Regions from separate parts of the Pseudoalteromonas sp. MQS005 genome, predicted to be linked through region 1. Evidence: predicted binding sites of a transcription regulator. Region 1 holds the regulator's gene; each other region holds the start of a gene.

Region 1 (7,521 bases):
GTTAAATACAACTAACTGCATAAGGGTAAAATCCAGTGATTATTAAAATTATTATTGTTCTACTGTTATTATTTATATTATTTAATTTATTTCGTGCTTTATTAATTATGGTGTCAGGGAAAACCAATGGACGCCCTATGTCTCACTTTTTAGGGCGTCGGGTGTTATTTTCTGTTGTGGTATTAGTGATGGTGATTGCCGCACTAAAACTTGGTTTTATTACGGCAAATCAGTCCCCCTTAATCACTAAAGCACATACACAAATACAAACAAACACAGCCAAACAACATCAACAAAATGCCAGTACCAAGCTGCAGCTTGAAAGGCAAAGTGCTTATCTTTAGTGAAATGTCCTTTCATAATGCGCAAAAACACCACCAACAAAATAATTGTTCCTAAGGTGACGTGCATGCCGTGAAAGCCGGTTAACAAAAAGAAGGTATTGCCATAAATGCCCGCATCAAGGGTTAAGTTAAGATCGTTATAAGCATATATATACTCTTCTACCTGCAGCCCTAAAAAGCACACTCCGAGTAAAATGGTCGCTCCCAAGCATACTTTGAGTGGGGTACGTTTATTATTTTCCATCGCCACATGGGCAAAATGTAAAGTTACCGACGAGGCAAGCAAAATAAGCGTGTTGATAAGCGGCAACCCTTGCCAGCCCATTGCTTGGGTCGTGGTGCCTCCTGGGGTATTTAGCAATGGCCACATGGCTTCAAACGTAGGCCACAATACTTCATTTGTCATGGCGTTGTTATCCGCACCTCCAAGCCAAGGCACAGAGAACATGCGGGCATAAAATAATGCGCCAAAAAATGCCATGAAGAACATCACTTCTGAAAAAATAAACCAGCTCATACCTTGCCTAAAAGAACGGTCCATTTGTGCAGAATAAAGCCCTTGATCAGACTCGTGTATGACATTTTTAAACCAGCTAAACAGCATGTAAAGTAGTACAGCTATACCTACGTATAACAAGTAAACGCCATTACCACCCTCTTTGCCCATATCCATTACGGTTAAGGCTGCGCCTACCGCAATAAAAAATAACGCAACTGCCCCAACTATTGGCCATGGACTTTGCTCTGGTACATAATAATGTTCATATTTTTGATTCATTTTATTTGCTCCTAGTTTTTCACTAGTTTTATAAGCTAGTTATTACTGGCTACTAGCCGCTCGCTAATATCAAATACGGTATAAGACAGGGTTAACTCTTCTACATCACTGGGTAATTCAGTATCTACATAAAACAATAATGTAAACTCCAGCTCTTCACCTGCCTTTAACGGTTGCTGATCAAAGCAAAAACACGCTATTTTGTGTAAATACTTGGCCGCTTTTCCTGGTGCTACCGACGGTATAGCCTGCATTACTTTATCTTCATTGCTATTATTTTTAGCGCTAAACTTAACTTCACGCATGGCCCCAGGCTTTACATCTACACTGTACTCTTTAGATTTAACTTCAAAAGGCGCACCACTTTGCGCATGCGTAGTGAAACTAACGCTGACTTCTCTATTTTCAGTGACCAAGGTACTTTGCTGTGCCTGCTCTAACGAGGGCTTACCATTAAGCCCCGTTATATCGCAAAACACGTCATACAAAGGGACCATGGCAAATGCAAATGCAAACATTGCAATGCAAATCACCACCAGCTTTTTTAATAACGGCAAGTGAGTCATTATTTAATGTCCGGCGGCGTTGAGAACGTATGATAAGGCGCAGGTGAATCAACTTCCCATTCAAGCCCCTCAGCTCCATCCCAAACTTTTGCAGGCACTTTGTCGCCCCCTTTTGCACATTTATACACAACCACCACAAATAATAATTGCGATAAACCAAAGGCAAACCCACCTATACTAATAATGGCGTTAAAATCAGCAAACTGTAGCGCATAATCTGGAATACGGCGTGGCATACCGGCTAACCCAACAAAATGCATTGGGAAAAACAGCACATTTACACTTATTAACGACAACCAAAAATGCCATTTTGCTAAGGTAATATTGAACATGTTTCCGGTCCATTTTGGCAGCCAATAATAAGCCCCCGCCATAATAGAAAACACCGCGCCCGTTACGAGCACATAATGAAAGTGTGCAACCACAAAATAGGTATCATGATATTGGAAATCGGCAGGTGTAATCGCTAGCATCAACCCCGAAAAACCACCTAAAGTAAACAACACAATAAATGCGATACTAAACAGCATTGGCACTTCAAAGCTAATAGACCCGCGCCACATAGTCGCCACCCAGTTAAATACTTTTACACCGGTAGGTACCGATATCAACATAGTCGCGTACATAAAAAACAACTCACCCGCCACGGGCATACCTGTGGTAAACATATGATGCGCCCACACAATAAAACTCAACAAAGCAATCGAAGAGGTGGCATAAACCATAGAGGCATAACCAAATAGTTTTTTACGTGAAAAGGTGGGAACAATCGTAGAAATAATGCCAAAGGCAGGCAAAATCATAATATAAACTTCAGGGTGACCAAAAAACCAAAAAATATGTTGGAACATCACCGGATCGCCACCACCAGCGGCATCAAAGAAACTGGTCGCGAAGTATTTATCGGTGAGCACCATAGTAACTGCACCAGCAAGTACCGGCATAACTGCAATAAGTAAAAACGCCGTGATCAACCATGTCCACACAAATAACGGCAGCTTCATCCACGTCATACCCGGAGCACGCATATTTACTATGGTGACCACCACATTAATGGCCCCCATAATCGAACTAATACCCATAATATGCACAGCAAATACAAACATTGCTGTGTTGTCGTTACTATAAGTGGTGGAAAGCGGCGCGTAAAAGGTCCAACCAAATGCAGGGCCACCACCGGGCATAAATAATGAAGCTAATAGGATTAAAAACGCAAACGGTAAAATCCAAAAGCTCCAGTTATTCATTCTCGGTAAGGCCATATCTGGCGCACCAATCATTAGCGGGATCATCCAGTTTGCCAAGCCGGTAAAGGCTGGCATAACCGCACCAAACACCATTATTAAACCATGCACTGTGGTCATTTGATTAAAAAAGTGAGGATCAACCAGTTGTAGGCCCGGCTGAAATAACTCAGCTCGAATAACCATCGCCATTGCCCCACCAATTAAAAACATGGTGAGTGAAAAAATTAAATATAAGCTACCTATATCTTTATGGTTGGTTGTAAATAACCAGCGCTTAAAGCCTGTGGCAGGTTGATGGGCATGATGAGCCTCATTGGTATTAGGTTGTTCTGCAATGCTACTCATTATTTAGCCTCCCCATCAGCATCCAGTGCCGCTTGTATCTCGCTCGGTTGAATTACATCACCAGTGTCATTACCCCACGCGTTGCGTTTATAGGTAATAACAGCTGCTATTTGCTTGATTGATAATTGCTTTGCGAAAGACTGCATAGCCGTACCTGGTTTACCGTGGAGCAAAATATCTATATGCCCTTTGATATCACCTATGACTATTGGGCTGCCTTTAAGGGCCGGGAAAACACCCGGTAAGCCTAAGCCAGTTGGTTGATGGCACGCCGCGCAGCTCGCCATATAAACCTGCTCACCAAGCGCCATCAGCTCCTCTTTTGGTACAACTTGGTCTAATAACGCAGCGTCTGCCTCAGCTGCTTTTTGTTTGGCTTGTTTAGCCTCTGCTAACCACGTTTTGAAGTCTTCTTCTGTTTTAGCTTCTACTACAACAGGCATAAAACCATGATCTTTACCGCAAAGCTCTGCACACTGCCCACGGTAAGTACCGACCTCATTAATATTGGTCCATGTTTCGTTAATAAACCCAGGGTTTGCATCTTTTTTAACGGCAAAGTCAGGCACCCACCATGAGTGAATAACATCATCTGAAGTCATTAAAAAGCGTACTTTTTGATTAATAGGTAGTACCAGTGGTTTATCGACCTCGAGTAAATAATTCGGGTTTTTATCAGCAAGGTTGGTTATTTCATTTTGAGGGGTAGCTAGCATGGAATAAAACTCAACGTCCTCCCCCATATACTCGTAATGCCACTTCCACTGTGAGCCTGTAATTTTAATGGTGAGATCAGCTTTGCTGGCATCCTCCATGGCAATTAAGGTTTTAGTCGCAGGAATGGCCATAACAATTAATATGACAAAAGGGATCGCAGTCCACAGTATTTCTACTTTGGTGCTTTCATGGAATTGGGCAGGGACAGCCCCTTTAGATTTGCGATGATGAATGAGTGCCCAAAACATAATGGCAAACACGATCACCCCAATCACACAACATATTAAAAAAATAGTCATGTGCAGTTGGTATACATTATTACTTATATCGGTTACGCCTTTACGCATATTATATTGGCTATTAGCAAGCACATTCTGCGAAAAAACAAACAATATAAGCCACAAGGAAGAACTCAGCTTACCCATGTGACGGCTCCTTTGATGCTATTGCTGACGCAAAGCGAAGAGGCATACGGCTTAAACGCCTATTCGTTATTTTTATTTTTTATAAGGGTGCTGGATTTAGTAAATGTGTGTTCTCAAAACGACTAAGCTGTGAGTTATTTTTATTCCAGCTCTTTAATAACTAGTTAAAAAATAAACAATAAGCAAGGTGAGTATGAAAAATAAACAAGGTGTATTTTTTAAAATGCGCAGCTAAAAAAATAGCAACTAGTCAGGCAATTAATCTAAGAGTCAGGTTTAGTAAGGGGTGTATTGAAATTACAGGATAGAAATATAAAAAATTGTTAACTTAAAAAAGCAGAGTAAATTTGTTAATTTATAAAGTATTTAGTGATTTTATTTATGATAGGAGAAGCACTTAACAACATATAGTCATACATTTGATAAGTTAGACATTGTGCTGCTAACAAACCCAGCGCCTAATCACTATTAAGCGCTAAATTATGCTTTAATACTACATCCAGTCAGCGTTACGAATAACACCTACCGCTAAGCCTTCAATATTGAACGACTCATTTTCTAAATCGACTTCAATAGCTGAAAATTCATCATTTTCAGCATGTAAGAGTACTTTTCTGCCCGCTTTTTCTAAACGCTTCACGGTTACATCGTCGTCAACACGGGCAACAATAACTTGTCCATTTTCGGCAACTTGGGTTTTATGCACAGCAAGTAAATCACCATCCATAATACCAATGTCTTTCATACTCATACCGTTAACACGCAATAAAAAATCGGCCGCAGGTTTAAACATTAAAGGGTCAATTTTACAGTGGCTTTCTACATGCTGTTGCGCCAATATTGGCTCACCGGCAGCAACCCTGCCAATTAAAGGCAAGCCCAACTGCTCTGGCTCCTCTTCTTCAACAAGCTGAATGCCCCGACTCGCGCCTGGCTTCATTTTAATAACACCTTTTTTGGCCAGTGCTTTTAAGTGTTCTTCTGCAGCATTCGCACTTTTAAAACCCAGTGTTTGTGCAATTTCGGCACGTGTAGGAGGCATACCAGTGTCTTTAATAAACACTTTAATGAGTTCGAGTATTTGCGCTTGGCGTTTCGTTAATGGTCGCATACAACTGGTTTTCCATACAGTACAATTAACTGTGAGTATATACAGTTATTTAAAAATCGCAAATATAAATTAATGCCTTATATGCCGTTATCATCAAACAGTAACCTACTTTAAAAGCAGGGTGATAAATGTAATTATTAGCAACGCATTATCATATTAATAAATTTTAATTCTCAATTACTTATCCAAGGAGCTAGCATGAGTATTTGGCATCAACCGATTACATTAGAGTTTTGTAAGCAATTAGATCAAGGTATTACAGGCCAAGGGACACTCATGAAAACCATGGGAATAGAGATCAGTGAAATTGGTGATGACTACTTAGTGGCAACTATGCCGGCAATTCCAGAGCATCATAACCCTATGGGTATCGTTCATGGTGGTGCAAATGTGGTGCTTGCTGAAACAGTAGCAAGTTATGCCGCTAATTTTGTAGTTGATTTCAATCGGTTTTATTGTGTTGGCCAAGAGATCAGTGCAAGTCATTTAAAGGCATCACGCAATGGCACATTAACGGCCACAGCGAGAGCTTATCATATCGGCAAACGCAGCTCGGTTTGGGATATTAAAATAACCAATAGCCGCAATGAGCTTTGCTGCGTATCACGGATGACCGCAGCCGTAGTTGAGCGAAAAGGCTAGTAAGTCAATTAACCAAGGTTGAAGTTAAATTACTTTTCGAGAGGGTAAATAGTAATTTCTACGCCTGCACCAATTGCAGATATACGTAACAAGGTATCTGCATGTAAGGCTTGGTTAAAGCATTTTGGCGAAGTGCCAGACTCAAACCCAATATCGAAAGTTCTGCGTGAACAACTCAACCATTGCTTTAATGCATTGCGTGAACACGACTCGATTAACTCACACAAGTGATTAATCGCTTTATCTGGCGTGGTTATTTCACCTGCAACCTCAATGCGAGCAAGTTGACGGTATTCGTCTTTATCATAATGTAAAATAGTTGCGACCTTTTTTAAATCAGCAACTAATACGCTAATATCTTGCTTTGACTCAAGCTCTAGATCTACATTTAAAAATTGAATTTCCGACATTATCTCGTTTTTACCCTCTATTAATTTCATTGCAAACTTTAACGCAGTTTTACCGTTATACCAAATCAACAACGCAGGAATCACCTCATTAACGCATTTTTAGCGTTAGCCTCTGAATATTGCCCACTATTTACTCCTCAAAAACGCCCTCTACAAAATACGCAAATTAAAATTAAAGCATGCCGGTGGCAGTTTACTTTTTTATTCTAGGCCTTAAACTAGGCGCTCCTGTAGTTCACGTATGTGATGGATATGATTCGGTTTATTTTAGCTTTGTTGGCTTGCTGTGCTTGTTTTTCAGCAATGGGCGAACAATTTACGCGGTTTTCGAGTGCCAAAAAGCACTTAATTAATACCCTTCCCGAAAACGCTAAAAGTATTTATTGTGGTTGCGATATAAAAAAACAAGGCAAAAAGTTAGTACCCGATCCTACCCATTGTGGCTACGTGCCTCGCAACACACTAACCCGCTCAGGCAAAGTAAATCAACGTGCATTGCGAATTGAATGGGAACATATTGTCCCTGCATGGGAATTTGGTCACCAGTTACAATGTTGGCAAGATGGTGGGCGTAAAAACTGCCGCAAAGTTAGCGCTAAGTTTCGCATGATGGAAGCCGATATAAACAATTTAGCCCCTGCAATTGGTGAAATTAACGCCGATCGCTCAAACTACCGCTTTGGCATGTTAGCCCAAAACGCGACGCAATATGGTCGCTGTGAGGTTAAAGTTAATTTTAAACAACGTGTTGTTGAACCGCCTGTTCATGCACGTAAACGCATTGCCGATGCGTACTCTTACATGCAAAAAACGTATGGTTTAAAAATTTCAGCTAAACAACAAAAGCTATTTAATGCTTGGCAACAACAAGCTTATGCTGCTAACACAAATAGTAAAAAGCTGTAAGTTTAAATTAAAAGCGTGTAACACACGCTT
Region 2 (7,521 bases), on a different contig from region 1:
ATGTTTATGCTCTTCAACGAGGTATTTGATTTGTTCTTGTGCTTCGTCGTTATAGCTTGCTCTTAAGTTAAATGCTTTAACTGACGGTTTTTCACGTAGAAAGCTCGCCCCGCTAAAAGGCATTAAGAACGGAATTTTTGATTGCTCTAGTAAAGGTATAATTGCATGGCTGGTTGGGGTACCCATTGCACCAAACAGGGCATCAACTTTATTTGTGTAAATAAACTCACGAGTATTATTAACGGTTTGTTTGGGTTCATAGTGATCATCAGCAACTAAAAGTAGCACCTTAGCGCCATTAATACCCCCAGCGTTATTAACTTTGTCAAAATAAACGCTGCTACCTTTATGTAACTGTTGGCCAATATTTTTAGCAGGGCCAGTCAGTGCAGTAGACATGCCCAGCTTAATTACTTTGTCGTTGGTTTGCTCGGCATGCGCGAAAGTTTGCCCAAGCACTAATGCTATAAGGACAATGTTAAGGTTTACTATTATGCGAAATGCGCTCATACCAATTATTTACAGCCTTTTTAAATAATGTATTAAATGACTTTGTGCCATTCAAACCTAACTGACTTTGGATATTTTTCGGTGTCCAATTTTGTAATACTAGCCTAATAAAAACATATTGGAAATTATCGTCATCGGTTGGCAAGCTATACGGCAATGCCCAAAAACGTCGCCAGAGTAATGGTTTTATATTAAAAAGCTGGTAGTCACTTGTTAACATAGACTTTAATCTTGATTGCTCAGTGATACTGCCGGTATGAGTATTAAAATGAGAGACAATTTTCGCGACCAGTTGATAATCAAGCTGACTATAGTGATCGAGTAGTTGCAAAGGGAAATCGGCTTCAAACTGTGCTACTAATTGCTCTACTAGTTGGTCACTTTTAGTTAAGCTTTTAACAACTAATGCACTGTGCTCGCCCGTTGCCTTATCTTTTTGAAAACCGAGTTTAACTAAATCAAAGCCATTACTTTGCCAAAAACTGAGTAATTGCGCATTGCCACCAAAGCTGGCACCAAACCAATGACACTCGCTCTGCAATTGTTGTTCACAGTATTTAAGTAACTGTGTGCCTATTTTTTTGTTGTGATGCTGTGGATCAATGGCAATACGCACCACGCGGGCGCAGTGTTGTTTTAAAACATCAGCATTAAAACTCAATTGTGCTAGCGTTTGTGCCATTAAGTGACCTTGAGGCCTACGCTTTCCTTGTGCTATTTCATTGCTCATGGCAGCATTAAACCCACCTTCAATCGCAATTAAACAGACACCCAGAATATTATCACCTTGTTGGCAAACAAATACATGTTGTTTAGTGGCGTCTAGTAAGTGGCGTAAATCATTCACACTGGTTTGATAATGTGCCAGCGTTAGCAACCCAATCACTTGATAAAGTAGTGACTCGTTACTAGCAAGTTGATGTGCCTGTAATTGCTTAAATTGCAAAGGGGTAGAGTGTAAGGTGACGCTGTGATGTTCAGCATCTAAGGCTAATAACGTGCGAATGTGCAGCTCTAATGGGTCCTGCTTTGCAAAGCGAATAGGCTGCTCAAGAGTCATGCTGCGCATATTTTTAAAATGCGTTTTAATGTAGCGAGTAAACTTTAGAATATAGCCGCGACCATTGCCTTCATAGCCAACCATGGTGCTTGAAAATACCACGCGAGGATAAAGGTGGAGTAGTTTTATGAGCATTGGAACAGGGATTGCTGCTGCTTCATCAATTAATAGCAAGTCACACTCAGGCTGTTCGTTAAGTAGTTGATCAGGTGCAATATATTGCATGTTTGCAATGCATTTATTGCCTGCTTGATACTCCAAATTAAGTGCGTTTGCTAAATGTTTAAAGCTGCTGTGCAATGCGCGAAATTGCATAGAGCTGATGAGGATTTTTTTATCGCTGAGCTCGCTTGCGGCAATCCCTAATGCCGCTGATTTACCCCGTCCCCGATCAGCATTAATCAATAATGGTCTATTTGCCCGTCCGTGCGCGGTTTTTTTTATTAATTCAACACATTGTTGTTGCTCGGTAAAATCTATAGTACCTGCTGATGCATCAATGTCGGCAAGAGTAACCCAGCCATCTTGTTGATTAAAATGTAATAAAGAGGCGCTGCTCAGTAAGTGCTTTAAACGTTGATTAAAAAAGCTGTATTGATGCGCTTGTCCAAATGATTGAAATAATGGCAGCGCAGGATCGCACCAATGTTCAAGTGATTCGAGCGGTGGAAGTAATACAATTAAAAAGCCACCCGCTTGAACTACGCCCGCTAAGGCTGCTAGTTTATCTGGCACCAGTCCACTGTAGCCATCATAAACAGCATGGGCGCACTCTTGCCCTAAAATTTGATGGGTATGCTCTGGCCAATGTGCATTAACTAAATTTGTGTTTTTAGAAAGAACAAAAGAGGGTTGCTGTAATTGAGCAAGCAGCTGAGTGCATTGCTCATAACACCAATTTTTATCGCCTGTAAGCAACAGTAACTGACGATGTTTAGCATTCGTTAGCTGCTGTTGCAGATGCTCTATAACGCGGTTAAACGGCTTGTAGTCTTGCATAAGCTGTTACTAACCACTTACTACCTAAGTCGTCAAAGTTAACTTGTACTCGCGATTGTGCGCCACTGCCTTCGTAATTAAGCACCGTACCAATGCCAAATTTTGCATGTAGCACCCGTTGACCTAAATTAAACCCGCTTTCTTCAAAGGCGGCATGGCTAACCGATGCACTAAAGCGACCAACTGCTGGCGGGCGAGAAACCTGGGTTTTAATGCGAATTTCTTCTACGCAGTCTTCGGGTATTTCACGTAAAAAACGCGATGGGCTGTGGTATTTTTCTTGACCATATAAACGGCGGCTTTCTGCGTGGCTTATATACAGTTTATCCATAGCACGGGTCATACCTACATAACAAAGGCGGCGTTCTTCTTCTAAACGGCCCGTTTCTTCATTACTTTGTTGTGATGGGAACATGCCCTCTTCAACACCGACCATAAATACCAGCGGAAACTCTAAGCCTTTAGCTGAGTGAAGAGTCATCATTTGTACCGCATCTTCATGTTCATCAGCTTGCCCTTCACCTGATTCAAGCGAGGTGTAGGCTAAAAAGCCTTGTAGTGGTGAACTAAATTCTTCCTCTTCAGGGAGTTCATATTGATCGCAGGCGCTAATTAATTCTTCTAAGTTTTCAACCCGAGCACGGCCTTTTTCACCTTTTTCAGCCTGATACATTGCCATTAACCCTGAGGTTTGAATGGCATATTTAGCCTGCTCGTGCAGCGTTAAGTCACTAATTTTATCTTCAATATGTTCAATTAACTCAACAAACTTGGCAACAGCTCCAGAAGCGCGACCCGATAAATGCTGTTGCTCTACAATGGCTTTAGCAGCATACCAAAGCGGCAAAGATTCAGCGCGAGCGCAGTCACGTATATGGCTTAATGTTTTATCGCCAATGCCGCGGGCGGGCGTATTAATAACACGCTCAAATGCCGCATCATCTTGGCGGTTACCCACTAAGCGTAAGTATGAAAGAGCATCTTTAATTTCTTGGCGTTCGAAGAATCGCATACCGCCATAAATTCGGTATTTTAAACCTTCTTGTAGCATTGCTTCTTCAAGTACCCGCGATTGCGCATTACTACGATATAAAATAGCCGCATCTTGTAGTGCGTTACCAGCATTAAGCCAGCTACGTAATTTGCTACTCACAAAGCGTGCTTCATCTAGCTCATTAAAAGCAGCATAAATAGAAATAGGTTCACCGTCGTTACCGTCGGTCCATAAACTTTTACCCATTCGCTCGGAGTTATTTTGAATTAACGCGTTTGAGGCTTTAAGTATAGTGGCAGTAGAGCGATAGTTTTGCTCAAGGCGAATCGTCTCTGCGTCAAAATCGGTTAAAAAGCGTTTAATGTTTTCTATTTTCGCGCCGCGCCAACCATAAATACTTTGGTCATCATCGCCTACAATCATGATACTGCTGGTATCGCCCGCAAGTAGTTTTAACCACGCATATTGAATGGTGTTGGTATCTTGAAACTCGTCTACGAGCATGTGCGCAAAGCGCTGCTGATAATGACGCAGCAAGGTTGGGTTATTTTTAAGAACCTCATAGCTACGTAGTAATATTTCTGCAAAATCAACTAGGCCCGCTCTATCACAGGCTTCTTGATAGGCGGCGTAAACACGCAGCATCATTTGTTCGTTAATATCGTATGCTTGAATATCTTTAGGGCGCAGAGCTTCATCTTTTTTAGCGCTTATGTACCAACCAAACTGCTTTGCCGGCCATTTTTTATCATCAATATTCATCGATTTTAATAAGCGCTTGATCATACGAAGCTGATCGTCAGAGTCTAAAATTTGAAAGGCTTCTGGTAACTTTGCTTCACGGTGATGTGCACGCAAAATTCGGTGCGATAAACCATGGAAAGTACCAATCCACATACCGCCTACAGGGGCTTTTAATGTTTCTTCAACCCGCGAGCGCATTTCTTTAGCGGCTTTATTAGTAAAGGTTACCGCAAAAATACTGTAGGCAGAGGCTTGCTCTACTTGCATTAACCAGGCAATACGATGAACCAATACTCGAGTTTTACCTGAACCTGCTCCTGCTAATACCAGCATGTTTTGTAATGGCGCTGCAACGGCATCGCGTTGTTTATCATTTAAGCCATCGAGTAATTCTGAAACGTCCATCGTTACGCCTTTTTAATCAATAATGAGAGCAGTATAACAGGTGTTTTTGTTAGGCTAAATAAAATACTGTTTTTATAAACAGCTATTTATAAAATACGTATTTAAGTTGTTGAATAATTAACAGTATAAACTGAGCAAGTAACTAAAATAGCTATTTAAAATTGCTAATTTGACTTATTTTTGGCAAAAAATACTAAACTGATAAATTCGTAATAATTTAACTGTATGATTTGTAAGCCTTAATAAATTGGCATAAAGTGTGTAAGTATAAATAATAAGTACAAATACAAAATTAATTAAACTACAGAGGTTAGTATGTCTCAACAAGGTTCTGGCGGTAACGTAATCGCAGCATTATGTAATATTTTTTTCCCCGGTTTAGGGCAGTTGGTGCAGGGCCGTATTTTAGCGGCACTTGTTTTTGCAATTCTGGTTTTTGGCGGCTATGCGTTATGGTTTTTAGTGGTTCCAGCCGTAATTGGAGCCGTATTCCATTTATGGGCAATTATTGATGCTGCACGCTATCGCTCAGGCGGTTAGCTAAATTGATGATGCTAAATAGCGCCTTATGGCGCTATTTTTGTATCTGGCTTTCATTATTCATAGCTGATTAGGTTATAATCTGTTGCATTAGCAGTACTGGAATAAAGTTATGGAATACCAATTCATTCGCGATCCTATTAGTGGGTTAAGAATTAAAATTAGCAGCGAGCACGCGATTATAGGCCGTTGGTTAAATGAAGAAATAGGCAAAGATAAAGTGGCGATGGTGCAGGCACTTATTAGCTCGGTGAGTTCAAGCTTTGAGCCGGTAACACTTAAAGGCCAAGAAATTGACCTAATTCTATCTAAAGATGAAGCATTATTCGAAGCGCATGCGCTGCATCAAGATAACGAAGATATATTAGCCTACCAAGATGACGAACTCATGCTTGAAGAGAATGATTTAAGCAGTGGTTGTGGTTTTGAAGACTTTGTTGACCTGATCAACTCGTGGCATGAGTTTTCGGCTGGTCGTTAAGTTATATTATCTGTATTATTACCCTAATTATAAATCCAACAGTGGAACCAATATGTCTGCGAATTTAAACAAACTAGTTGTTATGCTAGAAATGCAAAATGCCATGAATACCAAAGTACATGAGCAATGGTTTAGTCAAGGCTTTGAATGGTATAGAGCTATTTGGGTTGAATGTGCAGAAATGCTGGACCATTACGGTTGGAAATGGTGGAAAAAGCAAACCCCAGATACTGAGCAAGTGATTTTAGAGCTGGTTGATATTTTTCATTTTGGTTTATCGCTACGTATCGACGGTAAGACCAGTTATGAGCAAATAGCAACACAGCTACAAACTCAAATGAGCGCCCCACAGCAAGGCGATGATTTTAAACAAACGCTTGAATTATTAGCGGCCAGTGCGGTTGCCAATAAAACTTTTAACGCGGCTGCTTTTGCCGGTTGTATGGCACAAATCGGTATGGATATTGATGATTTATATCGTGGCTATGTGGGTAAAAATACGCTGAACTTCTTCCGTCAGGATCATGGTTACAAAGAGGGTAGCTACATTAAAGTGTGGCATGGCAAAGAAGATAACGAACACTTAGTTGAAGTAGTTAAAAGCCTTGATACTGAGCATGCAGATTTTGCAAAACAGGTATATCAAGGCTTAGTAGCGCGTTACCCTCAGGGCGAATAAGCCAGGGTCTGTTGACCTTTGCGGATTACAATTTGTTCAAACTAGGGGCGGTTTAATCGCGACGCGAGGTTTGTAACCTAGTGGGCTAAGTAAAAACCGAGCAACTAAGAGTAAATCGCCCCTAGGCAGAACCCTTCGGGCAGCGCCTGTTTGGCATTGATGCTGCGTTATCGCCTATTTATGGGGAATAACCACACCACATAGGCTCTGCCTTGCCTAAATACCAAACAGACTGCTGCAAATTTAACCTTGAAAGATCAACAGACCCTAAATAAGCTTACGGTAATCGGTTACGCTTAAGTAATCGGTTATATCGTTATGTGGTTGCTGGCTATTCGGGTTAGCAACCGCAAGTAAATGCTCAATGCCGTATTCTCGAGCGGCATTTAATACCGGTAAGCTGTCATCTACAAATAATGTGCGGCTTTTATCAAACCCTAAATCCCCTTGAACCTTATGCCACAAACTTTGTTGCTCCTTACTTACCCCATATTCATGCGTTGACACCACCCCGTCTAAGTAGTTATCAATGGCGGTATGTTCAAATTTAAGCATTACGCATTCTGGATGAGCATTGGTAAGTAAAATGAGTTCTTTACCTGCACGTCGAAGTTCAGTTAAAAAATGCGGAACATCTTCACGTATTTTAATTAAATGTGCAGATTGGCGCTTTAGTTCGAGAATAGGTAAGTTTAGCTGTGCTTCCCAATAGTCAGAGCAGTACCACTGAATTTTGCCACTCACAGCCTGATAGCGTTTTAAGATATCTGCGCGGGCTGCCTCAAAACTGATATTTTGAGCCAGAGCATGTTGTTGTGGAACAACATTGAGCCAAAAGTCAGTGTCGTAATGTAAATCAAGTAAAGTCCCGTCCATGTCGAGTAATACAGTATCGATTTTTGACCAATTGAGCATGATATATCCTTGTGGAAATTGAGGCGTTAAATGATTACGTTGCGATGAAATGCTTGTAAGCGAAATATAATGGGCTCTGTTAATTGAACTATAAAAACATATACCCAATGATGAAATATTAAGGGCGAATTCAATAACGCCAGGTAAATATTTAACCTTAACTACGGGTAAGATATTTTATGATTAATTCTGCA
Region 3 (7,521 bases), on a different contig from region 1:
ACACTAAACTAGCTAAGTTTATTTAGGGTATTTTCAGACACCGTAAAAGGGAGATTCGCAACCAGTACGCGCGAACGATTAAAGAGATAAATTTTTAGTTCCCGACTATAAAAAGCAAAAGAGTGGCTACACATTGGCTACACAGAGCGGTTTAGGCTTTAAACAAAGATTTATAAATAGAGGTAAGGTATTGATTTAATTGGTCGGTATGGAGAGATTCGAACTCTCGACCCCTGCCACCCCATGACAGTGCGCTACCAAGCTGCGCCACATACCGACTTCGACTGCAATAGTACGTGTATTTTTAAAAAAATCAATAAGCTTTTGTTTGTTTGGATGTTTATTGCGCAAGCGTTTAATATTAAGCGCTTGCGCCAGAAGTTTTACACGGCTTTACTCTTTATTTAACCATTGGTTGATCGTGTTATACATTTCATCTCGTAGTATTGGTTGCGCAGTTTTGTTAGGGTGTAAGTTATCGTTTTGCATTAGCTCGCTTTTGCCTGCTACTTTAAGTACAAAAAACGGCATTAAATACGAGCCTGTGGCTTTGCTAACACTGGCAAAGCTATCGGTGAACATTTTACTGTAACGTGGGCCATAGTTAGGTGGAATATAAATTTCCATTAGCGCGGTTTGTGCATCTATTGCTTGGCTTTTTTCAATCAGAGCGGTCAAGTTGTCTTGCATTTTAGTAACTGGAAAACCGCGTAGACCGTCATTAGCGCCAAGCTCTATGAGCACATGAGTTGGTTGATATTGCTCAAGCAATGCATCAAGTCTGCGCAGGGCGCCACCAGTGGTTTCACCACTAATACTGGCATTAACTAAGTTGATATTGCGTTGCTCGGCATCGTATTTATCTTGTAACAATTGCACCCAGCCTTGTTCTTGTTTTAAGCCATAGGCTGCGCTTAAACTGTCACCAAGTATTAAAATCGTGTTGTTAGCTGCCGCAGTAAGCGGGTTAATAACTAAAAATAAAATAAATACAAAACGTAGGATTGAATGAGTCATATGTCAGCGCTTTCTCAATTAAATATAATTCAAGTAAATGGTTTGTCTAAAGTTGTATCTACCCTTGAAGGTGAGTTGTCCATCCTCAGCGACATCAGCTTTAATGTCAAGCACGGTGAGTCTGTTGCTGTTGTTGGCACGTCGGGCTCAGGTAAATCCACTTTATTAAGTTTATTAGCAGGGCTTGATACGGCAAGCAGCGGCGAAATAATGTTAGATGGGGAGCCGCTGCACGAATTAGACGAAGAAGCGCGGGCCGCACTGAGAGCTGCAAAAGTTGGCTTTGTGTTTCAGTCTTTTATGTTGGTACAAAGTTTAACTGCACTTGAAAACGTGATGCTACCGGCAGAGCTTGCAGGTAAAGAAGACGCCAAAGAACAAGCGCTCGCTTTGCTTGAAAAAGTAGGCTTAAGCCATCGGGTTGATCATTACCCGTCGCAGTTATCTGGTGGTGAGCAACAACGTGTTGCGATTGCCCGTGCATTTGTTGGTTCGCCAAAAATATTGTTTGCCGATGAGCCATCAGCTAACTTAGATAGCAAAAATGGCCATATGATTGAGTCGTTATTATTTGATTTAAATAAGCAAAACGGTACAACCCTCATTTTAGTCACTCACGATGAAGCCTTAGCACAAAAATGTGAACGCATTATTCAAATAGAGGCGGGGGAGCTGGTACAAAATTCAACAGAGGAAATGGCAAATGTGGGCTAAATTAGCGCTTAAACTATTTTCTCGTGAGTTTCGCCGTGGTGAACTAACCGTAATAAGTGCTGCCATTGCACTGGCGGTATTAACCGTGCTTACTTTATCTATGGTAACTGAGCGAATTGCAGAAAGTATTGCGCAAAAAAGCAGTGCATTTATAGCGGCAGATCGTGTTCTTGCCAGCAACCACGCCATAGATACCGCCTTTATAACCAAAGCAGAACAACAAAACTTACAAACTGCACAAATGGTGTACTTTGACACTATGCTGTTTGCAAACGATCAAATGCAGTTTAGCTCGGTAAAGGCGGCATCAAACAGTTACCCGCTTAAAGGCCAATTAAAAGTTAAGTCGGGTTTAAATGCTCAAACCGAGGTTGCCCCCGGTGCGCCAAGCCCTGGTAATGTATGGTTAAGTGAATCAGTTTTTTATAGCTTAAACATAAACGTAGGCGACCAAGTTGAATTAGGCGCAGCGTTATTTAATGTTGAAAAGGTAATTGTAGAAGAACCCGATGCGCCATTTAATGTGTTCTCTAGTAGCCGTAGGGTGCTCATAAACATAGATGATGTGGCAAAAACCGAAGTAATACAGCCAGGCAGTCGCGTATTTTACCGCCAGTTATACGCAGGTGATGAAAGCGACATCAACAGTTTTTACGATTGGTTAAAGCCGCAACTCAAAGAAAATCAAAATTGGTATGGTGTTAAAGACCGCCAGTCGCCTATTTCAAACAGTTTAAACAGAGCCGAAAGCTTTTTATTGTTAGCAGGTTTGCTGGGCATTATATTAGCCGCGGTTGCTATTGCAGTATCGGCTAAGCGCTATTGTGAGCGCCAATATGACCCAGTCGCAATGATGAAAACCTTAGGTGGCAGCCGCGACATGATCCGCAAAATTTACCTTATGCACTTATTAATGGTGTGTACCATGGCAGTAGTCGTTGGCCTTGCTATTGGTTACGGCTTACAAGAAGTTGCAACTGGTTACCTTGCAAAAAGCATGGGAACCGAATTGCCTATGGCAGGGTTTAAACCGTGGTTAGTGGCTATTAGCACCGGGGTTATTTGTGCGGTTATGTTTTCTATTAAGCCATTGTTAGATTTATTTGATATTCCACCACTTAGAGTGCTTCGCCGTAATTTAGGCGACCGCCTTGCGGTAAGTAAAATCCATTTAGGGCTTAGCGCCTTAACGGTATTTTTATTAATGTGGTTATTTAGTAACAATATTAAAATTACCCTTATTTTATTTGCCTCAACGCTTGCGCTTATTCTAGTGTTGTTTTTAATTTCTAAATTAATATTTGGCGGGGGCCGAAAGCTTGGTTTAAAGCCAGGTAACAGCTGGTCGTTGGCTATTGCGTCTATTCAAAAGCGCGCCAACGTTAATGCGGTGCAGCTAATTAGTTTTTCGCTAGCGATTAAATTACTGTTGTTTTTAATTGTGCTAAAAAACGACATTATTTCGGATTGGCAGTCTCAATTGCCAAGTGATGCACCTAATGCCTTTTTGGTTAATATTACGCAAAATGAGCTGGATCCGGTAAATGAATACTTAGCGCAAAAAGGCATTCAAGTGTCGGAGTTTTACCCAACGATTCGTGGCCGCGTGAATGCAGTAAATGGCGAAGCAGTAGCACGTGAAGTGTCATTGCAAGACAACGAGAAAAAAGACGAAGAAGCCCGCTCAGGCATTGGCCGCGAGCTTAACTTAACTTGGCTTAACGAAGTCCCCTCACAAAATGACATTATAGATGGCCAGTGGTTTGGCTATGACGCAGTAGCTGAGGCCTCACTTGAAGAGTCGATGATGAAGCGCCTTGATGTGAAAATGGGCGATACCCTCACGTTTTTAATTGGTGCGCAGTCGTTCGACGCTAAAATTACCAGTGTACGTAAAGTTAATTGGGCCACGCTTAAACCTAATTTTTTCATTATTTTAAGCCCTGATGTACTAAGCGACTTTCCGGCTACCTATATTTCATCAGTACGCATTGAGCCTGAGCAAAAGCGCGACTTTAGCCAGTTATTACGTACATACCCCACTATTACAGCAATTGATGTAGACAACTTTGTTAAACAAATTCAATCGACTATTGAGCAAGTGTCGTTAGCTATTGGCTTTGTACTGGCTATTGTGGTGTTGTGTGGCGCGTTGGTACTTATATCGCAGGTGCAAGCAAGCTTAGGTGAGCGCATGCAAGAAATTGTAATATTGCGTACGTTAGGCGCTAAAAGCCGATTAATCAAAAATGCCACCTTGTATGAGTTTTTATTACTGGGCGGTTTAGCCGGACTGGTGGCTGCATTTTTCAGCGATATTGCGTTATTGATTGTTCAGCAGCAAATGTTTGATTTAGCGGGTAAGCTGCATCCTAATATTTGGATTATAGGCCCCGTTGCTGGCGGCGTGTTTGTAGCTGGGTTAGGCTATTTTATGATTGCCCGTACGCTTAAACAAAATACCCAAGGCTTAGTGCGCGCTTTAGCGTAAACTTTCCAGCCAAATAGCGTTTAAATGCCTACTTTTTAAGTAGGCATTTTTGTTTTTGCTTTGTACTGGTAATTTATACAGTGCTCTGGCATTATTAGCACTATTAATAAATAACAATAATGAGAGTGCTGTTTGGCCATAATTTTAGGGATCGATCCGGGCTCGCGTTTAACGGGTTACGGTGTGGTTGCGCATCAAGGTGCCAAGTTTACATACTTAGGCAGTGGCTGTATTAAATTAGCCGATCATGACTTTCCCACCCGACTTAAAATGATTTATCAGGGCATTACGCAACTTATAGAGCAATTTTCGCCTGAAACATTTGCTATAGAAAAAGTATTTATGGCGCATAACCCTGATTCTGCTTTAAAGCTAGGTCAAGCCCGTGGTGCTGCGATTGTCGGTGCCTCTATGGCCGACTTACCGGTTTTTGAATACTCAGCACGGCAAATAAAGCAAGCCGTTGTGGGTAACGGTGGGGCAGATAAATCGCAAGTTCAACATATGGTTAAAAACATACTTAAACTGCCAGGTACGCCGCAAGCCGATGCGGCGGATGCGCTTGCAATTGCAATTTGCCATGCCCACTCTGAACAAAATTTAATAAAACTAGCGGGTAGCGCAAGCAAAACCGTTAGAGGACGTCTAAGGAAATAACAATGATAGGTCGCTTAAACGGCGTGTTAGTTGAAAAACAGCCCCCAGAAATACTATTAGAAGTGAGCGGCGTTGGCTACGAAGTACAAATGCCAATGACCTGTTTTTACGATTTGCCTAAAGTAGGCGACAACGCCATTGTGTACACTCATTTTGTAGTACGCGAAGACGCACAGCTATTGTTTGGCTTTAACAATAAAACCGAACGTGCGTTATTTAGAGAGCTGTTAAAAGCCAATGGAGTAGGGCCTAAATTAGGCTTAGCCATTTTGTCGGGCATGTCGGCGCAGCAGTTCGTAAGTTGTGTAAATAATGAAGACGCTACCGCTTTGGTGAAACTGCCAGGGGTAGGCAAAAAAACCGCAGAGCGCTTAGTGCTCGAAATGAAAGACAGATTAAAAAATTGGGGGAATGACTTATTTACCCCATTTAGCGATAGCGCCGTAATAGAGCCAGCGAGCGATGCAACTATAGCCAATAATGCGGCCGATGATGCGGTTTCGGCGTTAGTGGCGCTCGGTTATAAATTGCCACAAGCGCAAAAAGCAGTAAAATCAGTAAGCAAACCCGATATGTCGACTGAGGTTCTAATTAAAGAATCTTTGAAATCAATGCTGTGAGTAAATTATGATCGAAGCTGATCGCTTAATAGATGCTGCTGAAAAAACCAACGAAGACACCATAGACCGTGCTATTAGGCCTAAGTTATTGGCCGACTATCGTGGTCAGCCGCATGTTAAGCAACAAATGGAAATATTTATTGAAGCTGCGCGCAGTCGTAGCGAAGCGTTGGATCACTTATTGATATTTGGCCCACCAGGCTTAGGTAAAACCACGCTTGCTAATATTGTGGCGAACGAATTAAACGTAAATATTAAAACCACGTCTGGGCCTGTGCTTGAAAAAGCGGGCGATTTAGCCGCATTGCTCACTAACCTTGAAGAAGGTGATGTACTGTTTATTGATGAAATTCACCGTTTGAGCCCGCAAGTTGAAGAAATACTCTACCCCGCAATGGAAGATTACCAGCTCGATATTATGATAGGTGAAGGCCCTGCAGCGCGTTCTATTAAGCTTGATTTACCCGCGTTTACACTCATTGGTGCAACTACCCGTGCGGGATCATTAACTTCTCCACTGCGTGACCGTTTTGGTATTGTTCAACGCTTAGAGTTTTACTCTGTGGAAGACTTATCACATATTGTGGGGCGCTCAGCGCATTATCTTAGTTTAGAAATGTGTGACGATGGCGCGGCCGAAATAGCCAAACGTTCGCGCGGTACGCCACGTATTGCAAATCGTTTATTGCGCCGTGTGCGCGATTACACCCAAGTAAAGTCAGACGGTACAGTAAATGCCGAGGTGGCTCAACAAGCCCTCGACATGATTGACGTTGATAAAAGCGGTTTTGATTACATGGATCGTAAATATTTACTCGCCATCATCGAAAAGTTTATGGGAGGCCCTGTTGGCCTTGACAACTTAGCCGCGGCAATAGGCGAAGAGAAAGAAACCATAGAAGATGTGATTGAACCATTTTTAATTCAACAAGGATTTATTCAGCGTACGCCGCGAGGGCGAATTGTCTCTGATAATGCGTACCACCATTTTGGCTTGTTACCTAAAAAAGATTAAATAACCAGAATAACTAGACTCTTTCTAAAGCCACTGTCATTTTAACGACAGTGGCTTTTTAGTATGAGCAAAGGCTAAACTTAGACGTATTTTACTTTGCCAATAATTCACTGAGCGTTAAGACATATCAGGCTATTGTGCGCTTGCTGTAACGTTACTGAGGCCGAGTGTAGCTGATTTGACAAATTGCGGGCAAAAAAAAGCCCGCAAATAATGCGGGCAAACAACAAGTTTAAGGAAGTAATCTAGGGAACTACGTTTTACTTATTGAGGTCATACCCCAAGAAGTAAAAAAGTAATACGAAATAAATCATATTACGAAGAACTGGATTCAATGAAATAGCTTTCATTTAATGCGCTAGCTCGGTATGGAAGAATAATACCGAAGCGGCAGAATTTGTTCAAACTAGAAAATTTATATTTTCAGATTAAAAAAACTAATAGCAGGGGTTTTCTGTTTTTACTTAATGTTGCATGTTAATTAACCATTAATTCTATAAGTTAATGAAATGCTTTGTTTATGTATATTAACATATAAACGTTCGGTATTAGTTTTACTATTACGTTAAGGTAAGCGTGTAGTGTTTATGAGTGCTTATGCATTAATTTTGAATAAACAGCGTATTTTTGTGACTCTTTAGTGAAGTTAAGCGGGCTTACAGATAGCTTTATTGTTATTTATTTATACAGTAAAACAAGAGTTAAGTAGTAAAACTATTTTTTTTAACGTTTTTTGTTGGCTATTCACAGCAATATCGTTGTCAGCAGGAAATACACTAGATACACTAGCTGAACTTTAATGGTGGCTAATGTGTTACAAAGTTACCTTACTCAAATAAATCAATTTGATGTTTTTAATTATTTAGGAGTTTAACGTGGGATCAGGGCTTAATTTTTTAGATCTAATTCTAGAAGCCAGTTTGCTTGTGCAATTAGTAATGCTAGCGTTGGTTGCTATGTCGGTTATGTCGTGGGCTATTATTTTTCAACGTAAAAAAGCCATCTCT
Region 4 (7,521 bases), on a different contig from region 1:
TAAAAAGTCATCCGCAAAGTACAGTAACTCATCGGTGAGCGGATTTTCTATAATTTTCTCAAGTTGCGCCTTTACCCATTCTTTATTACCTAAACGGTATTGCTCTCTTATTTGAATTTCTAGTGCGTGCGCATCGTCTTCGCAGGCATTAAGTACATCAAACGCTAATACAGGGTTACTTGTTTTTAGTTGCTTATAAAGTATGACCAATAACTTATTCTTTAGCTCTCGAGCTACAACCCCTACTGCTAATTCATTTATTAACTGTTTTGCTAACGTCTCATTTTCATTGTCATCTTTCGCGTTTTTAACGGCTAACCGAAAACGGTTTAACACATAGTTAGATTGCGCTTCCTCAATTGAGTCAAAGCGAGACAAACTTTCATGATGTCCTTGCCTAACAGGAGTTACCCCTAAATCTCTTAGTACAAACCGATTTTGATGATTAACATCACCGGCACTGAGCCTGCCAATATACAAAAACTCAAAATACTGGTAACACTCATCTCTATTATTGATCACATACTGATTATACAAATGCGAAAGACGCTCTGGCTCAGATTCAAAAAATGAAATAGCGACTTCAACTAAACAACTTTTAGCTGCACTTTTTTTAAATAATGGTGGCTGCTCTTGTTGAGATAACAACTCAATTAAGGCCGGCTTTGTTAGATGACTAAGCAGTTGCTTAGCGTCTGCTTGTGAGGGTTCATATACTAATCCGGCTGTTTTTAAATTAAAAAGTGACTGATAAGGCGAAATAATCTCTTCATAATTTAATGACTGAGTTTGCACTAAATAAGGCTTACGAGAATAAATACGTGCTAGCATGCATTGGCTTTGCTCGTCGAGGGTGTTTATTTTATTAATAAATGTAATGTGCTTTTGCTCAAGTAAATGCATACATTTATCGCTCACAAAGCCTATTAGCTCTTTAAAATGTGCCAAATAATATTTTGCTGGTAACTCTTTTCTCATAAAAACCGCCAATACTGTATATAAAAACAGTATAATTATTTGAGCGCTTTTAGCAACCCAATTAGGAATTAATAGCCTTTTAGTATTTAAATTGATTCAATCTCGGGCGCTTTAATTTCAGCGAGGTTTGTTACTTAATAAACTAAGTTAAAACCGAGCACCCTTTTTATACCCTGCACCTTATCTTCACCTGTGTAGATAGCAGAACCCTTCAAGCAGTGCGTGTTTAACATTAACGAAGCGTTAGTACCTATTTACGGGCATTCACATGGCAAAAGATCTATTTTGCTTAAAAACCAAACACACTGCTGAAACTTCAATCTCAAAAGATAAACAGACCCTCGCGCAACTCAATTAATTTATTTATGCATACGTATTACTATTGAAATATCTTTTTTAGCGTGATTACTCTGTGCTAAGGTTGCCCGCAAATTATTAGTGGTACTTTAACTTCATTACACATAATAAAAATTAGGATTGAACAACATGACAACACAGCATGCAACTAAAGGTGAGCAAAGCGCACAGACAAAGTGCTCACTTTTATACGTTATTTTTATATCGGCTGTTGCCGCCATTGGTGGCTTTTTATTTGGTTTTGATTCAGGCGTTATAAATGGCACTGTATCGGCATTAGGTAATACATTTAACTCAAGCAGTGTAGCAACAGGGTTTAATGTTGCCTCTGTTTTACTTGGTTGTGCGCTGGGTGCTTTAGCTGCTGGCCCATTAGCTGACAAATTTGGCCGTCGCGCTATTATGATTGTCACTGCACTTATATTTGCTATCAGTGCATTTGGCTCTGGTATTGCTGATAGCTCAGCTGAGTTTATTTTTTACCGCTTATTTGGTGGATTAGGTATCGGTGCGGCATCTGTTTTAGCGCCGGCTTATATTGCAGAAGTAGCACCTGCCAGCTTACGCGGCCGTTTAGCAACACTGCAGCAGCTTGCTATTGTGCTGGGTCTGTTTGCTGCCTTTTTAAGTAACTACCTAATTGCAAATGCCGCAGGCGGTGCCGAGGGTATTTTACTGTTAGACTTAGCTGCATGGCGCTGGATGTTTTGGGCTGAACTGGTTCCTGCAGGCTTATTTTTAATTGGGGTCTTGTTTATTCCTGAGTCACCGCGTTACTTAGTCGCACAAGGCAAGCTTAAACACGCTAAAACTGTATTTAATAAAATTTCAAACGATGATGCTGATGCGCAAATCAATGACGTAAAGCAGTCTCTGAAAAGCGATAAAAAACCAAGTATTCGCGATTTATTTATCGATGGCAGTAAAAAGGTACACCCTATTGTTTGGGTGGGTGTGGCCTTGTCAGTGTTTCAACAATTTGTTGGTATTAACGTGGTATTTTATTACGGTTCAGAACTTTGGCAAGCCGCTGGTTTTGATGAATCACAATCACTGTTTATAAACGTGCTTGCGGGTACCACTAATATTTTGTCTACTTTTATTGCCATTGCTTTAGTTGATAAAGTGGGACGTAAGCCATTGTTACTGGTAGGTAGTATAGGTATGTTTATTAGTTTAAGTGCACTTACCTACACCTTTGGCAGTGCAGGCCTTGATGAAGCGGGCAAGTTAGCACTTAGCGAAAATATGGGTACCTTTGCTTTAATAATGGCTAACCTGTTTGTGGTATTTTTTGGTTTAAGCTGGGGCCCAATTGTGTGGGTACTGCTTGGTGAAATGTTTAATAACCGCATTCGCGGTGCAGCGCTTGCAGTTGCTGCTAGTGCGCAGTGGATAGCTAACTTTGCTATTACTATGACCTTCCCTATCATGCTAGGTAGTATTGGTTTAGCAGGCGCCTATGGCTTTTATACCCTCTCGGCGTTTATTAGTGTGTTTTTTGTAGTTAAATACATTAAAGAGACACGCGGTATGAAGTTAGAGTCAATGTAATTACTTGGCTGGAGTAAAATAGCGCTTAATAATGCTGTTTTACTCCAGTGTATTTAACCCTCCTTTGTAAGCCCTTTCATTTACCTGTTCCTCATCCACAAACAATATGCTTTTTTAGTATATATAATCTTTTAAAGTTCTTTTTTGGAATATAAAAAGTTAGCTATTGTTCGCCAACTTTCTCTACATAGTCTCAATTTAAATGAAAAAACAGTTACTCTCAGGCCTTGTTTTCACCTCTGCGTTAAGCACATTTAATGTATTTGCAACGAATGGCTATTTTACTCATGGCTACGGTATGACTCACAAAGGCATGGCAGGTGCTGGTGTAGCGTTATCAGAAGAATTAATGTCGGGTGCAAATAACCCGGCTACTTTTTCAGCTAACGGCACGCAAATGTCGGTAGGCATAGAATTATTTGCTCCTGAGCGTAACTACACCGCTGCAAAGGTCGATGAATACTTTCCCAATGCACTGTATTTGGACGCAACCACCAAAAAAAGTGATAACAGCTTACTTGCAATTCCCGAATTTGCTATTGGCCATCAACTAAATGAGCGCATTAATATTGGCCTATTAGTTTACGGTAACGGCGGAATGAACACAGAATATGTGGCTGATTCTGCCCCTCAAGGCACATTTTATGGCGGCACCACTGGTGTTGAATTAAAACAGTTATTTGTCAGCCCAACCATGAGCTATCAATTAAATGAGCAAATACGCCTAGGTGTTTCTGCTATTTATGTAGTGCAACAATTTGAAGCACAAGGTTTGGCAAATTTTGCCGCCTTTTCGCAAAAGCCAGAGGCGCTGTCTAATAATGGCGTTGATACCAGCACAGGCATTGGAATGCAACTTGGGATCAGCCACATTATTAACTCGTCACTTAGCTGGGGCGCCAGTTACCGTTCATCAGTGTCTATGGATGAATTTGACCGTTACAGCGGCCTGTTTGCAGAGCAAGGCGGGTTTGATTTACCAAGCTCTATTCAGCTAGGTACCGCTTGGCAGTTTTTACCATCGCACCAAGTGGTGTTTGATTGGCAAAAAATAAATTACAGTGAAGTAAAAAGTATCGCCAACCCTATTACTAATTTAATGTCAGCGCCACTAGGGCTGAAGCCGGAGCAGGCTTTGGTTGGCACGATATGAGTATTTATAAACTGGGTTATCAATGGCAACGCACTGAGCAACAAAAAATTAGGTTTGGTGCTTCTTATACCGAGCAACCCATTCCATCATCTGACATTTTATTTAATATTTTAGCGCCCGGTGTGCAAGAATGGCATTTTACAGCAGGCATTAGTCATGCGCTTAGTGACGCGGTGCAATTTAACGCAATGGCTTTTTATTCACCCTCTAAAAATGTAACAGGTGCAAACTATTTAGCGCCTAATCAACAACTATCAATTTCAATGGAACAATCAGGATTGGGTGTATCCCTTGCTTGGAGGATTTAAACGATGACAACCGAATTCACACCACTATCTGGGGCTATTGGCGGTGGTTTAATTGGTCTAGCCTGCGCGTTATTACTGGTTTTATTTGGTAAAGTAGCGGGAATTTCAGGGCTTATAAAATCAATTTTTAATCCACTGGCAGCAGCTTCTCGTTGGAAACTGTGTTTTGTGATGGGGTTATTACTAGCAGGTGTATTTATACAATTATTTGCCCCTGAGCTGTTAGTAGGCGAATTAAACTTATCGCCTTGGATGATTATTATTGCAGGGCTTTTGGTCGGTGCGGGGACCACGTTAGCGAATGGCTGCACCAGTGGTCACGGCGTATGTGGTATGTCTCGTTTTTCGGCCCGTTCATGGGTATCAACCTGTACATTTATGGCAATCGCCATTATCACCGCTAATTTAGTAGGGTAAATCATGCACGCAATTATTACGCTTATTTTAGGGTTCGTATTTGGTTTGGGACTAATTATTAGTGGCATGACCAACCCAGATAAAGTGCTTAACTTTCTCACTTTTAATCAGCAATGGGACGGTAGCTTAATTATTGTTATGGCTGTTGCAATGAGCATTATGATGGGCGCATGGTTTTGGCTCACTAAAAAAGGCACGCCGGTGTTTAACGACAAACTAAGCCTTAGCGATTTAAAAAAGGTCGATACGCGGTTAATTACTGGCTCTATTTTATTTGGTTTAGGTTGGGGCTTAAGCGGCGTGTGCCCGGGCCCCGGGCTTGTACAACTGGTATCACTTAAAACAGAGTTTTGGTTATTTTTTGCTTCCGTACTTGGCGGTATGTGGCTGACCAAAAAAGTATAATATGAGTCGCCGAGCACGCCTCGGCCACTTAGCATACTAACCCTGAACTATGCTTTGTGCTCTTCAGCTGCTGCTCAGCTGAGTATATTACCAATCACTGTATATAAATCATCGCTATTAATGGGTTTGGCTATAAAGTCATCCATACCAACAATTAAACAGCGCTGCTTATCTTCCTCATAAGCATTTGCAGTGATCGCCACTATAGGTACTCGTAAGCCGGTTTTAATTTCAGTGGTTCTAATCGCGCGAGTGCATTCATAGCCATCCATGTTGGGCATTTGGCAATCCATTAAAATCAAATCAAACGACTGACTCTTCAATACTTCAAGCGCCTTTAAGCCATCTTCAGCCATTGTTAAACTCGCTTTAGTAGGCTCAAGCATTTTTGCAATCACCTGTCGGTTAATCGCATTATCTTCTACCAACAGTATGCGTTTATCCAAAAGATTTGGCTGCGAAGCTGTTTTTTTAGGTAACTTTGAGGGAGCGTCTGCTGATTCTGGCGCACTAATACTAAAGGTGAACGTACTACCTTTACCCTCTTCGCTGTGTAAATGAATTTCACCGTCCATCATTTTTATTAGCTTTTGAGAAATAGCCAGCCCCAGCCCTGTTCCGCCATACTTACGTGCAACGCCCACATCAGCTTGAGTAAACTCACTAAATAATAATGACTGTTGTGCCTTTGCAATACCAATACCGCTATCTTCAACGCTAACCTGAAGTTTATTATCGTTATAATCGAACGATAATCGCACAAAGCCTTGCTCTGTAAATTTATACGCATTAGAGAGTAAATTAATAATCACCTGATTTAAGCGTAATTCATCAACACTAATGTACAGTGGTAAATTTGTGGTTTGAATTATGCTAAATTCTACTTCTTTAGTACTAACAATCGGCGTAAATAAAGAGCGTATATTTTCGATAAATGGAGCTACCTGCGTGGGTCTACTATTTAGCTCCATGGCATTTGCTTCAATTTTAGAAAAATCTAAAATATCGTTAAGAATATCAAGCAAATTTTTTGCGCTTTTTTGCTGCGTGAGCAACAACTCTTTTTGTTCATTACTTAAAGACTGATCTCGAAGCAAAACCTCTCCCATACCTAATATGCCATTCATAGGTGTTCGAAGTTCATGACTCATGTTTGCTAAAAATTGTGACTTAGCAATATTTGCTTCATTGGCGAGTTTAACCGCTTGTGTTAGCTCAGTTGTTTGTTCTGCTACTTTATCTGCGAGTTGCTGATTAAATTGGCTAAGTTGTTTATTAAGGTCTTCATTTTTTACATTAGAGGCTTGCAAACTTTTGATTGAATGCTGAAGTGCATTGCCCAACATTTCAAATTGTTGCTGTAATTGCAGTATTTCGTACCAACTAGAGTCTGTATTAAATACGTGTTTTTCAGTTTTACTAAAGCTGTTGATTAAATGAGTTAACTCTATGATGGGTTTAACCAGCAAATGGGTGAATTTATAAATAAATAATACCACCAGTGCAATGGAAAATAGCCCCAGCAACATAGTGGGTAACCAAGCAGCCACTACCACCAAGCTTAAATATTTACGATTATAGAGCGATATAACCTGCCACCCTGTGGTGTCGTCAACATACTGATTTGTATGGTACATCTCGTTATCGTTTGAGCGAAAAAGCTGATTACCACTAAAACGTTGGATACTAAGATCCTGCTGCTTAAAATCAGTTAGCGCAGCAAACTGACTTAACGAGCTAAATACTACTTTTTTATCGGCATCAAGAACAAGTAAATCCCCTTTATACTCAAATAAATTGGGAATAAACCGCTCTAACTGATCTAGCTTGAGCGACCCCTCAACTACACCATAAAACTCATCATTTTTATAAATGGGAGCCGAAAGCGCAACAATAGGTTGATCGCCTAATCCTCTGCCTTGAAAAACGCCACTGCTGTAGCCTAACGGGAACTGCTGAGCCTGAGCGAAATAAGGACGATCATTAACATAACGCTGACTCTGACTTAAACCACTGAGCAATTCACTGGGTATACTTTTCTCAACATAACCTTCGGAGTTCGCATACAGACTAGTTGCAAAACCAGGGTATAAAGCCATTAGCCGCTCAAGCTGCTGCTGTATTGGTGCTCCTGCACTCATTGCATCACTGGTTATTACCATTGCATTTTTATGAAACAACAAATAGTCACTAAGCTGGGCACTGATCGAGCGTGATTTTTCTTTAAGTTGCGTATTTACTTCGTATTCTAAGCGCGAGTAATGCTGATTAACCAAAAAGACACTGGTGATCAAAACCACCAAAACAATAATTATACTGACAACATAACTTAATATACGGGCCAGAGGC

Evidence for each region. Region 1 encodes LexA, which represses DNA repair genes until DNA is damaged. Its sites were predicted from a motif close to TACTGTATNNNNATACAGTA; they were not measured.
Region 2: uvrD (DNA helicase II) is a predicted target of LexA. The motif match lies at 4,777-4,796, and genes of this name have one in related genera.
Region 3: ruvC (crossover junction endodeoxyribonuclease RuvC) is a predicted target of LexA. The motif match lies at 4,286-4,305, and genes of this name have one in related genera.
Region 4: A9479_RS03765 (exonuclease domain-containing protein) is a predicted target of LexA. The motif match lies at 991-1,010, and genes of this name have one in related genera.

Annotation. Positions count from the first base shown of each region.
Region 1 is NZ_LYRQ01000010.1:67,696-75,216, forward strand. It holds gene A9479_RS05420 (SURF1 family protein) at 1-21, opposite strand, end outside; gene A9479_RS20205 (DUF2909 family protein) at 36-344, shown strand; gene A9479_RS05425 (cytochrome c oxidase subunit 3) at 247-1,122, opposite strand; gene A9479_RS05430 (cytochrome c oxidase assembly protein) at 1,158-1,688, opposite strand; gene ctaD (cytochrome c oxidase subunit I) at 1,688-3,280, opposite strand; gene coxB (cytochrome c oxidase subunit II) at 3,280-4,422, opposite strand; gene lexA (transcriptional repressor LexA) at 4,916-5,533, opposite strand; gene A9479_RS05450 (PaaI family thioesterase) at 5,732-6,175, shown strand; gene A9479_RS05455 (hypothetical protein) at 6,205-6,585, opposite strand; gene A9479_RS05460 (endonuclease) at 6,838-7,491, shown strand.
Region 2 is NZ_LYRQ01000031.1:2,094-9,614, forward strand. It holds gene A9479_RS11790 (ABC transporter substrate-binding protein) at 1-510, opposite strand, end outside; gene A9479_RS11795 (GNAT family N-acetyltransferase) at 479-2,569, opposite strand; gene uvrD (DNA helicase II) at 2,547-4,712, opposite strand; gene A9479_RS11805 (hypothetical protein) at 5,028-5,252, shown strand; gene A9479_RS11810 (YacL family protein) at 5,365-5,733, shown strand; gene A9479_RS11815 (dUTP diphosphatase) at 5,786-6,412, shown strand; gene yrfG (GMP/IMP nucleotidase) at 6,680-7,327, opposite strand.
Region 3 is NZ_LYRQ01000065.1:5,544-13,064, reverse strand. It holds gene A9479_RS17400 (hypothetical protein) at 1-26, shown strand, start outside; tRNA gene A9479_RS17395 (tRNA-Pro) at 201-277, opposite strand; gene A9479_RS17390 (arylesterase) at 394-1,017, opposite strand; gene A9479_RS17385 (ABC transporter ATP-binding protein) at 1,018-1,731, shown strand; gene A9479_RS17380 (ABC transporter permease) at 1,721-4,222, shown strand; gene ruvC (crossover junction endodeoxyribonuclease RuvC) at 4,355-4,879, shown strand; gene ruvA (Holliday junction branch migration protein RuvA) at 4,882-5,499, shown strand; gene ruvB (Holliday junction branch migration DNA helicase RuvB) at 5,507-6,514, shown strand; gene tolQ (protein TolQ) at 7,390-7,521, shown strand, end outside.
Region 4 is NZ_LYRQ01000005.1:85,278-92,798, reverse strand. It holds gene A9479_RS03765 (exonuclease domain-containing protein) at 1-978, opposite strand, end outside; gene A9479_RS03760 (sugar porter family MFS transporter) at 1,465-2,889, shown strand; gene A9479_RS03755 (OmpP1/FadL family transporter) at 3,092-4,042, shown strand; gene A9479_RS20055 (hypothetical protein) at 4,039-4,350, shown strand; gene A9479_RS03750 (YeeE/YedE family protein) at 4,354-4,767, shown strand; gene A9479_RS03745 (DUF6691 family protein) at 4,771-5,172, shown strand; gene A9479_RS03740 (hybrid sensor histidine kinase/response regulator) at 5,247-7,521, opposite strand, start outside.